DNA from 3 places in the Streptomyces sp. NPDC096176 genome. Region 1 is predicted to be linked to each of the others. Evidence: riboswitches for the same ligand, from Rfam matches in the RefSeq annotation. Region 1 holds a riboswitch; each other region holds the start of a gene.

Region 1 (4,626 bases):
TCTTCTCCCCCTCCTCCCCACCCTTGACGGCAGGCGCGGGCGCCGTGAGTCCCGGGATGTACGCCGGGTCCGTCCCCACGCCGATTTCGATCTTCGTCTTCGGATCTATCTGCTGCTCCACGGCGGGCAGTATGGACGACGAACCTGTACGAGACCAATGCGGTCGGCCGATCGACCTCCGCGTCTCCTCACCCACCGGCGACGGTGTTCCACCGTCGCGTCGCGATCGACTGATTCCGGGCAGGGAGTCAACCACCACCCCGGCCACGAAGCCGGCTCCATTGATAGGCAGGGCGCACTCGGCCCACAACTCCTTGCCATGTCGGGGACAGGGGGTGGTACGGGCCGGCCGCGCAGGCTGGGTGTCGGGCACCTCGATCCGGGTCACGCCGCGGTGGTTGTCGCAGGCGAGGTGCAGGGCACAGTCCTGACCCCGTACGCAGCCGTGGAGCTCGGCGTCCGCAGTGAGTTCGGCCGACGACGAGCGTGACCGCGTCGTGCCCGGCACCGCGTGCGTGGCTCCACTGGGCGAGCTGATGCGCGCCCAGCAGGCGGGCGAGGCGGGCACCCGGGGGTTCGCAGAGATGCACTGCGCGAACGCCACGCCCTACGCACCGACGGTGGCCATGCCGAAAGGACCACGGAATGCTGTCATGGCCGTCTTCCCACGAGCAACACGGAAACAGGTCCATATCCGGCTCATATCGGCACGCGTGGAGCCTCACGCCGCGGGAGTGTGGCGGCCCGACCGGGCGCGGACCGCGGTGCGGGCCGTGCGGCAGTGGCGGAGGGCGCTCCTGCCGCAGCCGCGCCACTGGGCCCGGGTGACGCGGGCGCGATGGCCGCCGCTGGTGATCATCGCATTCACCGGTGTCATCGGGTCCGTGGCCGCGGCCTTCGCCAGCAGGACGCCGACCGCGAGCGGGAGCAGGGTCACGGCAAGGGCCGTGCCGGCTGTGGTGGCGTTGCGGACGCGCGGGTGGCGGAGGGCTTCAGGGAGCATGCTCCGATTCGACCGGTGAGGGGGGTGCGGGCGGATCCGGGCGGGTACTCAGAACGTCCGGACCTCGTACTCATCCCGTGGTCGCGGCTGGTTGCCCAACTACCGTTCTGGGACCGGAGGATCGCTGTAGCCTCCGGCCATGACCACCGACACGGAGCGCCTGACACTCACTCAGCAGTTGCGCCGCCGGGGCGCCGTGGTTCTCGCGGTTTTCGCCCTGGTGTGGGCCTTCGCGGCCGGTTCCGGGCTCGCATCGACGACTGCTGCCGTCGTAGTCGGCATTGTGGGGGCGGCGCTGACCGTCGCGGCCGTTGTTGCTGCGTTCCGGGGCGCCGCGGGGACCGCACGCCGCATGGTGCGGCTGCCGGGGAAGTGGAACCGCGGGGTCGGCCTCGTGAACGCCCTCGAGGTCGTCGCGATCTTCGCGGTGATCGCCGCTTCGAACGCCACGGGCCACGCCGAGCTGATCCCGCCGGGGATCTGTCTCGTGGTGGGTCTGCACTTCTTTCCGCTGGCGCGTCTCTTCGACCAGTGGCAGTACACCTGGACGGCTGTTCTGCTGACGGTTGTCGCGGTCGTCGGCACCGCCGTCGCCCTGGCCGGGTACACGGACGAGACCGTGCGCGTTGTGGTGGGGGCAGGAGCGGCCGTTGTGTTGTGGCTGTCCTCGTTCCATGTGGCCGCGCGGGGCTGAAGACCGGCACAACACGGGGCCGGAGACCGGGGGCGCCGCCGGACGCCCCGGGCTCCGGCCCGGTGAAGTGTTGCGGCCTGTCGGCCGTCGCAACGGTCCCGTCAGTAGGGGCCGTTCACGTTGTCGATCGAGCCGTACCGGTCGGCGGCGTAGTTGCACGCGGCCGTGATGTTGGCGACCGGGTCGTACAGGTCGTTGGCCGTGCCGGGGACGTGGTAGGCGTCGAAGGTCGGCTGGATGACCTGAAGCAGGCCCTTCGAGGGCGTGCCGTTGACGGCGTTGATGTCCCAGTTGTTGATGGCCAGCGGGTTGCCGGAGGACTCGCGCATGATGTTGCGGTGAATTCCCTCGTAGGTTCCCGGAATTCCGCGCTGACCCATGATGGCCAGCGATTCCTTGATCCAGCCGTCGAGGTTGTTCGCGTAGGTGGCGGGCTTGGCCGCGGGGGCCGCCTTCCGCTCCGAGCGGTCCGCGCGGTCGGTCGCGGCGGCCCGGTCGGCCTTCTTGGGCGCGGCCTTTTCCTTGGCCGGGGACTTTGCACCGATCGTGAGCTCGAGACCGGGGCGAATCAGTGCCGGATCGTGGCCGATGGCTCTCCGGTTGTCGTTGAAGAGCTCCTTCCAGCCGCCACTCAGAGAATACTTGGTGGCAATCTTGGAAAGGGAGTCACCCGCGACCACGGAGTACGTGACGGCCTTGGACTTCTGTGCGGCGACCTGCGCGGCGGCGGCCACGGTGGCCGGCGCGACGGCCTTCTCCGCGGCCACGGGCAGCGCTGCCTGAGCAGTGGTGGCGCCCATGAGCGGGAGGGCGAGTGCGGCACCACCCGTGCCCGCTGCCACGAACCCGCGGGTGAGTGAACGGGACTTGGGACGACGGTGCTTACCCTTTGTGGGCATGGCGAATTCCTCTCCGTCGCCTGCGAGGTGAGCTGTCGGGTTCGGGCTGGAGATGCCCGGTCGCAGCTGATGGCGACTTCACCCCGAGCCGTTCCGGGATTCCGGATCGGCGGCTTACCTGGTTCCCCCGCTCCTGCCGTACGTGAGTGGGTGCGGTTTACCGGACGGCGGCAGGATTCGGCGGTCCATCCGGATTGACGGTGACGTTAAGCGAGAGGATCCCGGCGGAACAAGTCCCGAATTCCACATCACAAAGCGGACGTCTCCCCCTGACGGGAAATCCGCATTGTCAGTGTCGCGTCAAAAGGCTCAAACTCCGCCCCAGAGAAGGGAAATGGCCCGCGCGGCGGTATCCACACAGAGCGGACCAGGTGACCGACATCACGGGGGATCGGGGCAACCTCCAGGGTTGCCCCATAACCCCCAAGGAACCCCAACCAACAGGAATACGCGGCAATTCGACTTACAAACTTAATGCGGAGAAAAGACCCCTATACCGGACATAGGTGAGCATCGCCGGGCAGGTCGCCCGGCCCCCTACGGAACGAGCGAGGAACACTCAGTCAACGGGCCAGGTGTGCGCCGGCGCGTTCAGATGCATGTAGTCGATGTACTGCCGCGTCATCAGCCGAAGCGCCTCATGGTGGTCGACGCGGCTCGTGGCGTCGATGTGGTGGTACATCTCCGCCTGCCACACCGCGCCGTTTCGGCCGGTGACACAGCGCTGCTCGATGATCCCCAGCAGCGGCTCCCGCCACGCCGCGTCCATGCCGGAGAGCTCGAGACCGCGATGGGCCATGGGCAGCAGACGCCGCAGTACGAGCTCGACCACCGGCACCTCGCCCATGCCCGGCCAGTACAGGTCCGCGTCGATGCCGTGCCGCGCCGCGGCGTGCAGATTGTCCTCAGCGGCCTGGAACGACATCCGGGACCAGATCGGCCGCTCCTCGTCGACCAGTGCGCGTGTCATCCCGTAGTAGAAGGCGCCGTTCGCGAGGGTGTCGGCGACGGTCGGGCCGGCGGGGAGGACCCGGTTCTCGACGCGCAGGTGCGGCCTGCCGTGGGCGACGGCATAGACGGGGCGGTTCCACCGGTAGATGGTGCCGTTGTGCAGGGTCAGCTCGGGCAGCTCCGGGGTGTCCCCGCCGTCGAGCTTCTCCCGCGGGTCCTCGTCGTCACACAGGGGCAGCAGGGCGGGGAAGTAGCGCACGTTCTCCTCGAAGAGATCAAAAACGCTGGTGATCCACCGCTCGCCGAACCACACCCGCGGCCGGACCCCCTGCACCTTGATCTCCTCGGGGCGGGTGTCGGTCGCCTGCTCGAACAGGGGGATCCGGGTCTCGCGCCACAGTTCCTTGCCGAAGAGGAACGGCGAATTCGCCGCCAGCGCGACCTGGACCCCGGCGATCGCCTGCGCGGCGTTCCAGTAGGCGGGGAACTCGCCCGGCGAGACCTGCAGGTGGAACTGCGTACTGGTGCAGGCGGCCTCGGGGGTGATCGTGTCGGCGTAGGTGCGCAGCCTCTCCACCCCGTCGACGGCGATCCGCAGGTCCTCGCCCCGGGCCGCGAAGACCTGCTCGTTGAGCAGCCGATAGCGCGGGTTCTCCGAGAGCGCCGCCTCGCCCACGTCCCGCTGCCGCAGGGTCGGCAGAATGCCGATCATGGTCAGATGGGCCCCGACCTCGGAGGCCCGCTGCTCGGCGTGGTTCAGGGCGTCCCGGATCTCCTGCTCCCAGGCGTCGGGGCCGCCTGCGGTCAGTGTCCGCGGCGGGATGTTGATCTCCAGGTTGAACCGGCCCAGCTCGCTGTCCCAGGCGGGGTCCGCGATGGCCTCGAGCACGTCGGTGTTCTTCATCGCCGGCTCCCCGGCGGCATCCACCAGGTTCAGTTCGATCTCGAGACCCACCTGGGGCCGCTCCGACTCGAAGCGCGCCTCGCTCAGCATCGTCGCGAACGTGTCGAGGCACGTCTGCATCTTGTCCCGGTACCGGCGGCGATCGTCACGGGTGAAAACGAGCGCCGGGACGTCA
Region 2 (4,626 bases), on a different contig from region 1:
GGATCCTCACGCAGGTTTCCGGGGACCACATGGAAGTGATCAAACTGATTCCGCCCCTGATCATCGGCGAACGCGAGGTCGACCGCTTCGTGACGGCGTTCGAAGCCGTGATGGAAGACGCCCATGGGGGCGGCGGGCTGATGTGGGACTTCGGCAAGACACTGGTGAGGCAGGCGGTCGCGAACCGCTGAGCCGGGCCCGGGGCGTCGGGCTGCCGCGATCGGCGTCAACGGCGCGGGTGAGGGGTTTTGCCTCTGGGGCAAGGAATTTGCCTCAGAGGCAGGATTCTGGCGCAATGGAGGCATGACCACCCCCGTCGAGCCGGCGCGTGACGAGCTGCCCGAGATGGCGCCCCGGCTGCGTGAACTGCGCCGCCGCCGCGGACTCACCCTCGAGTCGGCCGCCCAGCGGGCGGGACTGTCACCCGCCCACCTCTCCCGACTGGAGACGGGCCGGCGACAGCCCTCGCTGCCGATGCTGCTCGCCCTTGCCCGGATCTACGGTACGACGGTGGCGGAGCTTCTCGGCGAGCAGCCGCTGGAGAAGGACCCGGTCGTCCGCGCCCGCCGGGAACCCGCGGCGGCCGACGGCTGGCACTACCGACGGGCCGGAGCCCCCGGCCGGGCGATGCAGGCCCTCCGTGTGACGGTCCCGTACGGTGTCCAGGGAGATCTGGAGCGCGTGCACCCGGGCGAGGAGTGGCTCCATGTCGTGGAGGGACGGCTCCGTCTCACCCTCGGCGACACGGTGTACGACCTGGCTCCCGGAGACAGCGCGCACTTCGATTCGCTCACCCCGCACCGCATCGCCGCCTCCGGCCCCGAGGGGGCCGAGCTGCTGTTCGTGCACACACTGCTGCAGAGTTCGGAACTGCACCCCACCTCTGACCGGTAAGGAAGGCGATCGAAGGCATGTCCCACGACCCCTTGGACCGACGCGCCACGGGCGGCGAGAGCTCCAGTGAGGAGCGGTTTCCCCGCGGGCTGGTGATCCGGCTCTTCCTCTATCTGATCGCGGGCCACGTCATCGCCGGATTCCTCTACCTGCTGTTCCTGGTGGGTGGCCAGAACCAGTGACCCGGTGCCTCAGCCCTCTTCGAGAAGTCGTGTGCGCAGCCGCTCGCGGGTTTCGCGGGAGAGCTTGAGGCCCTCGGTGAGGTACCGCTCCGGTGTGCCCCAGTTCTCCTCGATCGCGTCGAAGGCCGCGGCCAGGTACTCGGCGCGGGCGTCGAAGAGCGGGCTGAGCAGTTCCATCACCTCGGGGGACATTCCGGTGGGGGAGCTGTCGGTGCGCCGGACCTTGTAACGGCGGTGCGGGTCGTTGGACTTGAGGTAGTCCGCCTCGATCGCGTCCCGCTCCACGCCGACGGCCAGCAGTGACACGGCGATCGACAGCCCGGCGCGGTCCTTGCCGGCGGCGCAGTGCATCAGGGCCGGGACGCTGTCCTCGGCCAGTGCGTGCAGAACCTGGCTGTGCTCGGCCGTCCGCTCCTTGACGATCATGCGGTACGAGGCGATCATCCGCCCTGCGCCCTTGCCGTCGTCGAGGATGGCCTTGAGCTGATCGAGATTGCCGTCCCGGACCATCTTCCAGAACTCGGCGCCGTCGGCCGGGTCGCTCAGCGGCAGATTCACATTGCGCACGCCGGGCAGCTCGACGTCCGGGCCCTCCAGCCGCTGGTCGGCGGCGTTGCGGAAGTCGAAGATCGTGTGCAGTCCCAGGGTCGTGAGGAACGCCGCGTCGCTCGCCGTCGCGTGCGCCAGGTGTCCGCTGCGGAAAAGCCGGCCGTGCCGCACCCGCCGCCCGTCCACGGTCGGCAGTCCGCCCACGTCCCGGAAGTTGCGGACACCGGTCAGCTCCGGCTCTGTCGAGGGGGCCTGCGGCAGCTGCTGCGTCACGAGGACTCCTTCAGGTACTGCCGTCGGCGCTGGTCGCCGACGATGGCGCGGCTTCGACCATACGACACTCGTTCATGAGGCACTCATCTCGGCCATGAACCAACGGTGTTGACGGACGCGTGCCGATTTCCTCGGGTGCGCAGCCCCGACGGTCCGCACGGCGGGTGATGTACGGGGACCTGTCCGGTCCTGCGAAGGGGTGCCCCTCACCGGTGGGGGCGAAATGGTGCATCTGTATCGAGTGCGTTCATTACGGGCGACGGTGGCAGGGAGCGGTATCGCCCCCTCGTGGCCGTGACCGGCGGCCACATTCTTGCTCCTTCGGTGGAGGTGGAAAGCGAGGGGCCGTAGCGCGCTGCGGTAAGTGCGGGAGTAGATGGCTAAATGTATGTTCTGTCCGAATTAGCTGTTTAGGCATAACGTGCCCCGTAAGCAGGGGGGATGGGCTGCGGTCCGTGAGCAGCGTCATATCCGTGACGTTCTGTGGCCGCGTCGGTGACACGAATTCCCTCCTCGGCAAGGGAATTGATGCTCCGTTGTCCACGGAGGGTGACCGGGAAATCCCTGTTGATATCACCCCCGTCATTGATCGGGGAAAATCGTGGCTTGTCCGGGACTGCCCGACTCGCCTACGGTCACGCTCAATCCGGACGGACCGCCTAATCCTGCCGCCGACCGGAATTCGAACCCACCCACGTGTGGCAGGAGCGGGGGACCCAGGTAGTACGCCGATTCCGGTTAATTCGGACGGCTTGGGGTGAAGTCGTGCACGTTCACGACCGGGCATCTCCAGCCCGAACCCGACAGCTCACCTCGCAGGCGCCGGAGAGGAAAGCGCCATGCCCGCAAAGGGTAAGCACCGCCGTCCCAAGACCAACCCGATCACCCGTGGCTTCGTTGTCGCCGGTACGGGTGGCGCCGCCATCGCGCTGCCCCTGTTCGGCGCCACCTCCGCCAACGCCGCACCCGCGGCGGCACCGGCCACAGCTCCGGAGCAGGCCGCCACCGCGGCCCCCGGCGCCGTCGAGGCTGCCGCCCTTCAGGGCGCCAAGAAGGCCCCGAAGACGTACACCGTCGTCGCCGGCGACTACCTGTCGAAGATCGCGGAAGAGCAGAACGTCCGCGGCGGCTGGAAGCAGCTCTTCAACGACAACCGCCGCGCCATAGGCGCCGACCCCGCGCTGATCCACCCGGGTCTCGAGCTGACGATCGGCGCCAAGTCCAAGGTCAAGAACGACCCCGAGCCCCGCTCCGAGTCGCAGACCCGTCCCTCGCGCGACGACTCGCGGCCCGCCGCGCCGCAGGCCGAGGCTCCGGCGAAGGAGGCTCCCGCGAAGGAGGCATCCACCCCGGCGTCCGGCTTCTCCGCCCCGGTCGACGCGGGCGTCACCACGCCGTACCGCGCCTCCGGCGCCATGTGGTCCAGCGGTTACCACACCGGTGTCGACTTCGCCGCCTCCTCCGGCACCTCCGTGAAGGCCGTCGGAGCCGGCACCGTCGTCTCTGCCGGCTGGAGCGGCTCGTACGGCAACGAGGTCGTCATCCAGCACACGGACGGCACCTACTCCCAGTACGCCCACCTCTCCTCGCTGGGCGTCTCCAGCGGTCAGTCCGTGTCCGGTGGTCAGCAGATCGGCCTCTCCGGCTCCACGGGCAACTCCTCCGGCCCGCACCTGCACTTCGAGATCCGGACCGGCCCGAGCTACGGCTCCGACATCGACCCGCTGGCCTACCTCCGGGAGCACGGCGTCTCCCTCTGACCCCTCCGAACCGTCCGATCGCCCTGGGTCCCAGGTGATCTGACATGGTGTTCGCCTCCGGTGCGGCAAGCACCGGCCGGCGGTCCACGTCGGCAAGCCCCCGCCCCGCACAACGCGGAGCGGGGGCTTCCGCGTATTCCGGGTTGGCCGAATCTTGACCGGTGGCAAAGATCACCCCGCGTCAACCCCTCCTTACGGTCGCGTAGGTCACATCCGTAAAGGAAAGATGTGCTCTCGTGGCAGACGATTCGAGAACAGAGATCAGTAACGCATTCGGGTCGTACGCGGCGATCGGTGACAGCTTCACCGAGGGCGTGGGGGACCCGGGGCCCGACGGGAGATACGTCGGCTGGGCGGACCGTTTCGCGGTCCTGCTCGCCGACCGTAGGCCGGAACACACCTTCAGGTACGCCAACCTCGCCGTACGCGGGCGTCTCCTCGACCAGATCGTCGAGGAGCAGGTGCCCAGGGCCAAGGAACTCGCGCCCGACCTGGTGACCTTCTGCGCCGGTGGCAACGACATCATCAGGCCCGGCTCCGACCCGGACGCCGTCGCCGAGCGCTTCGAACGGGCCGTCGCCGACCTCACGCGCTCGGTGGGCACCGTCATGGTGACCACCGGCTTCGACACCCGCGACGTGCCGGTCCTGCGGCATCTGCGCGGCAGGATCGCCACGTACACGGCCCATGTGCGGGCCATCGCGGACCGCTACGGCTGCCCGGTGCTCGACCTGTGGTCGCTCAAGTCCGTCCAGGACCGGCGTGCTTGGGACGCGGACCGGCTGCACCTGTCACCCGAAGGCCACACCCGGGTGGCCCTGCGCGCCGCGCAGGTGCTCGGACTCGAGGTCCCCGCGGACCCCGACCAGCCCTGGCCGCCGCTGCCCCCGCGAGGGGCGTTCGAAGTGCGCCGTGACGACATCCAATGGGCGCGCGAACACCTCGCCCCCTGGATCGGACGGCGGCTG
Region 3 (4,626 bases), on a different contig from region 1:
CTACGAACCGATCGCCGAAGAGACCGAAGCGGCCGACGAGAACGAGCACGAGGGGACGGACCAGTGAGCGACGCTGCCGTGACCATGGACTTCCACCCGCAGCCGAAGGCGGGCGCCCCCCGCCCCTGGGCCTTTCCGGCGCCCGAGCGCGGCACTCTCGACAACGGCCTGACGGTGCTGCGCTGCCACCGCCCCGGCCAGCAGGTGGTGGCCGTCGAGATCTCGCTCGACGCCCCGCTGGACGCCGAGCCCGAGGGCATCGACGGTGTCGCCACGATCATGGCGCGCGCGCTCTCCGAGGGCACTGACAAGCACTCCGCCGAGGAGTTCGCCGCCGAGCTGGAGCGCTGCGGCGCCACACTCGACGCGCACGCCGACCACCCAGGCGTCCGGGTCTCGCTGGAAGTTCCGGTCTCCCGGCTGCACAAGGCTCTCGGCCTGCTCGCCGAGGCGCTGCGCGCCCCTGCCTTCGCGGACGGCGAGGTCGAGCGGCTGGTCCGCAACCGCCTCGACGAGATCCCGCACGAGACGGCCAACCCGGGCCGCCGGGCCGCAAAGCAGCTGTCCAAGGAGCTCTTCCCGGCCGATCTGCGTGTCTCGCGCCCGCGCCAGGGCACCGAGGAGACCGTGGCCCGGATCGACTCGGCGGCCGTGCGTGCCTTCTTCGATGCGCACGTGCGCCCCGCCACCGCGACAGCGGTGGTCGTCGGCGACCTCACCGGCGTCGACCTGAACGCCGTCCTCGCCGAGACGCTGGGCACCTGGACGGGCGACAGCGCGGAGCCCCGCCCCGTGCCGGCGATCAGCGCCGACGACACCGGCCGGGTGGTCATCGTCAACCGCCCCGGCGCCGTGCAGACGCAGCTGCTCATCGGCCGTATCGGTGCGGACCGCCACGACCGCGTCTGGCCCGCCCAGGTGCTGGGCACGTACTGCCTCGGCGGCACCCTCACCTCCCGCCTCGACCGCGTGCTCCGCGAGGAGAAGGGGTACACCTACGGGGTGCGGGCCTTCGCCCAGGTGCTGCGCTCCGCGCCGGACGGTTCGGGCGCCTCGATGCTCGCCATCAGCGGCTCCGTGGACACCCCCAACACCGGCCCGGCGCTCGAGGACCTGTGGAAGGTGCTCCGCACGCTTGCGGCCGAGGGGCTCACCGAGGCAGAGCGCGATGTCGCCGTGCAGAACCTGGTGGGCGTCGCGCCGCTGAAGTACGAGACGGCGGCGTCCGTGGCGGGCACGCTGGCCGATCAGGTCGAGCAGCACCTTCCGGACGACTACCAGGCACAGCTGTATCTGCGGCTGGCGGAGACGGGCACGGTGGAGGCCACGGCGGCGGTGGTCAACGCCTTCCCGGTGGACCGGCTGGTCACCGTGCTCGTCGGTGACGCGGCGCAGATCGAGGAACCGGTCAAGGCCCTCGGGATCGGTGAAGTGACCGTCGTCACGGGCTGATTGAAAGTCGCTTATCGGTCATACAGTTCGAAACGGGCATGTGGTGCCCAAGTGGAACCCCGGCTTCGGATCGTTTGCCGGGGTTCCGCCCTTTGTCGCTTTTGTGAGGGAGATGGCCGTTCTGCTCTGTGGCATGCGCTACAAAATGGGCTGTCCGTTTGGTGATTGACAGATGAGCTGCCTAGCGTCGATCCGGCTGTTCGCCAGAAGATCGCCGCACCCGTGGCATCGGACAGTCATCGCCGAGTCCCCGTCAGGCGCGAGCCTGGGGAGCCGGGGACCCACGAAGTCCCTGGGGTGAATCGGACGCCTTCGCCCGCGCGGAGGGGCCCGTAGGAGACCTTCCTGCTCCGAACCCGTCAGCTAACCCGGTAGGCGAGAAGGAAGGAAAGGACCAGCCTCTTCATGGCGTTCACCCGTGCCACCGGGAAGCACCGTGCCCCGAGCCGCCTGACGCGCCGCAGGGCGAACCTCGCGGGCGTCGCTGCCCTCGCCACCACCGGCGTCATCGGCAGCTTCGCCTCCCCGGCGCTCGCCGCCGACGCCGAGGCCGCTCCCGTCGAGGACACCGGTCTCACTCATATCGTCTCCATGGGATCGATCGCCGACGAGATAGCCGACCAGGCCGCCGCCCAGGAGCGGGAGGCCGAGGAGGCCGCCGCCGAGGCGCGGGCGAAGGCAAAGGCCGAGGCCGAGGCGAAGCGCAAGGCCGAGGCCCGCGCCAAGGCGGCCCGCGAGGCCGAGGAGCGCGCCGCCCGCGAGGCCGAGCGCAAGCGCCTGAACTCCTTCCGGCTCCCCATCGCCGGCTCCTTCGTGACCACCGGCTACAAGACCGGTGGCACCCTGTGGTCCTCCGGCAGCCACTCGGGAGTCGACTTCCGCGCTGCGTCCGGCAGTTCGGTCGTCGCCGTCGGCTCCGGCACCGTGGTCGAGGCCGGCTGGGGCGGCGCGTACGGCAACAACATCGTCATCCGCATGAACGACGGCACCTACACGCAGTACGGCCACCTGTCGTCCATCGGAGTCTCCGTCGGCCAGCAGGTCACCCCCGGCCAGCAGATCGGTCTCTCCGGCTCGACCGGCAACTCGACCGGCCCGCACCTGCACTTCGAGGCCCGGACCACCGCGGACTACGGCTCCGACATCGACCCCGTCGCCTACCTGCGCTCGCACGGCGTCAGCGTCTGACCCGCCCCAGCAGTGTCCGAGGGCCCCCGGCATCCCCGCCGGGGGCCTTCGGCGTTTTGCGTGGCGTTTCCGCCATTCCGCGATTGCCCGCTCATTCAAAAGGTTCCATGGATTCCCGCCTGCCGTCGGAAAATCGAGCGCATTGCAATAGAGTCACGGGAACACGCGTCAATCAGTTGCGTTTCGCTCGGATCAAGGCGGAGGTTCGGTCATGCGCATTCCCGCGCACTCGGTATGCACGGCGATCCGCGAAGACATCGTCTCCGGCGTGTTCGAACGCGGCAGTCGGCTCACCGAGGAGCAGCTGGCACGCCGCTACGGAGTCTCCCGCGTTCCCGTGCGCGAGGCGTTGCGCACCCTGGAGTCGGAGGGGTTCGTCGTCACCCGGCGGCACGCGGGCGCCTGCGTCGCCGAGCCCACCGAGCAGGAGGCCGCCGACCTCCTCGAGATCCGCATGCTGCTGGAGCCGCTGGGCGCGGCGCGCGCCGCCCAGCGGCGCACGGAAGCGCATTTGAAGGTGCTGCGCGGCCTGGTCAGACTGGGCCGGGACAGGGCGCGGCGGGGACAGGGCGAGGACCTGCGCTCCCTCGACGCCTGGTTCCACGAGACCCTCGCCCAGGCCTGCGGCAGCCCCGGTCTGACGGCTCTGCTGATTCAGCTGCGGCACAAGACCGCCTGGATGTACGCCGTGGAGCAGCCGGCCGAGCCGGTCGAGTCCTGGGCCGAGCACGGGGCGATCGTGGACGCCGTGGCGCGCCGCGACGCCGAGCGCGCGCGGGCGCTGACCGCCCTGCACGCCGAGCGGGTCGCGGCGGCGCACCGGCTGCGGCGCACGGTGCGGGTGAGGACTTCGCAACCTGCCGTAAACACGGCGAGCGGCCGGAATTAACAGGCGGCGTATACAAAAGGGAAGCGGTGGAGCCGGGTCGTTTTATGCTGCCCGGAATTGCTCGGGGGAGCAGTAAGCGAAAAGCCGCGGCACTTCTGAATTCGAAGCGCCGCGGCTTTGTCGTGCGTGATTCCTGCTCTGCCGCGGGGGCGGTGTGCTCCGCACGGCGTCGCGCCACCGTGGGGTGGTGCGTGCTCCGCCCGTGCCACGCGCCTCATGCCGCGCGCCTCGCGAGCCGAGCGCTCAGACGGCCTCGGGGAGCTCGTCGAGGCCCTCCGCCACCAGCTTGGCCAGGCGGTCCAGGGCGGCCTCCGCGCCGTCCGCGTCGGAGGCGAGGACGATTTCCTCGCCGCCCTGGGCGCCGAGACCGAGCACGGCAAGCATGGAGGCGGCGTTGACCGGCGTGCCGTCGATCTTGGCGATCGTCACAGGAACGCCGGAAGCCGTCGCGGCCCGGACGAAGATGGACGCGGGGCGGGCGTGAAGGCCCTCGGCCCAGCCGACGTTGACGCGGCGCTCAGCCATGGTGTTGCCCTTCAAGTCTTGGCGGGTTGTCTAGACCAGTCTCTCATGTGCTCCGGCGTGCTCCTTGCCGACTCGGACCCGGGTGACGGACCGCCCGACCGGCCTCCTCAGCCTGCCCGCAGCCAACCGCCTTCGCGACCCGTGGGCGGGCCGTAGGCTTTCCCCATGCAGACCTCGCAGGAGCACGCCTACCCGGCTCACTGGGAAGCGGACGTGGTGCTGCGCGACGGCGGCACGGCGCGGATCCGGCCGATCACCACCGAGGACGCCGACCGGCTGGTCAGCTTCTACGAGCAGGTCTCCGACGAGTCGAAGTACTACCGGTTCTTCGCGCCGTACCCCCGGCTGTCCGACAAGGACGTCCACCGGTTCACGCACCACGACTACGTGGACCGGGTGGGCCTCGCGGTCACCATCGGCGGCGAGTTCATCGCCACCGTCCGTTACGACCGGATCGACGTACAGGGCAGGGCGGCCTCCGCGCCCGCCGACGAGGCCGAGGTCGCCTTCCTCGTCCAGGACGCCCATCAAGGCCGCGGTGTCGCCTCCGCCCTGCTCGAACACATCGCGGC

Evidence for each region. Region 1 has a riboswitch for cyclic di-AMP ahead of ACIQ7Q_RS25660 (transglycosylase SLT domain-containing protein). Riboswitches for the same ligand answer to the same signal wherever they lie in the genome.
Region 2: it holds a riboswitch for cyclic di-AMP, as region 1 does, so the genes downstream of both, ACIQ7Q_RS32165 (peptidoglycan DD-metalloendopeptidase family protein) here and ACIQ7Q_RS25660 (transglycosylase SLT domain-containing protein) in region 1, are expected to answer to the same signal.
Region 3: it holds a riboswitch for cyclic di-AMP, as region 1 does, so the genes downstream of both, ACIQ7Q_RS27175 (M23 family metallopeptidase) here and ACIQ7Q_RS25660 (transglycosylase SLT domain-containing protein) in region 1, are expected to answer to the same signal.

The regions. Positions count from the first base shown of each region.
Region 1 covers NZ_JBIWFV010000010.1:12,942-17,567, reverse strand. Annotated here, with positions in the region: gene ACIQ7Q_RS25675 (hypothetical protein) at 1-121, opposite strand, end outside; gene ACIQ7Q_RS25670 (hypothetical protein) at 722-1,003, opposite strand; gene ACIQ7Q_RS25665 (hypothetical protein) at 1,143-1,697, shown strand; gene ACIQ7Q_RS25660 (transglycosylase SLT domain-containing protein) at 1,799-2,596, opposite strand; cyclic di-AMP (ydaO/yuaA leader) riboswitch at 2,601-2,759, opposite strand; gene ACIQ7Q_RS25655 (glutamate--cysteine ligase) at 3,156-4,626, opposite strand, start outside.
Region 2 covers NZ_JBIWFV010000017.1:80,109-84,734, reverse strand. Annotated here, with positions in the region: gene ACIQ7Q_RS32185 (aspartate aminotransferase family protein) at 1-191, shown strand, start outside; gene ACIQ7Q_RS32180 (helix-turn-helix domain-containing protein) at 304-894, shown strand; gene ACIQ7Q_RS32175 (DUF6126 family protein) at 912-1,076, shown strand; gene ACIQ7Q_RS32170 (tyrosine-protein phosphatase) at 1,086-1,898, opposite strand; cyclic di-AMP (ydaO/yuaA leader) riboswitch at 2,578-2,735, shown strand; gene ACIQ7Q_RS32165 (peptidoglycan DD-metalloendopeptidase family protein) at 2,738-3,658, shown strand; gene ACIQ7Q_RS32160 (SGNH/GDSL hydrolase family protein) at 3,895-4,626, shown strand, end outside.
Region 3 covers NZ_JBIWFV010000011.1:113,652-118,277, forward strand. Annotated here, with positions in the region: gene ACIQ7Q_RS27165 (M16 family metallopeptidase) at 1-67, shown strand, start outside; gene ACIQ7Q_RS27170 (M16 family metallopeptidase) at 85-1,452, shown strand; cyclic di-AMP (ydaO/yuaA leader) riboswitch at 1,683-1,844, shown strand; gene ACIQ7Q_RS27175 (M23 family metallopeptidase) at 1,858-2,640, shown strand; gene ACIQ7Q_RS27180 (GntR family transcriptional regulator) at 2,852-3,529, shown strand; gene ACIQ7Q_RS27185 (HPr family phosphocarrier protein) at 3,773-4,054, opposite strand; gene ACIQ7Q_RS27190 (GNAT family N-acetyltransferase) at 4,220-4,626, shown strand, end outside.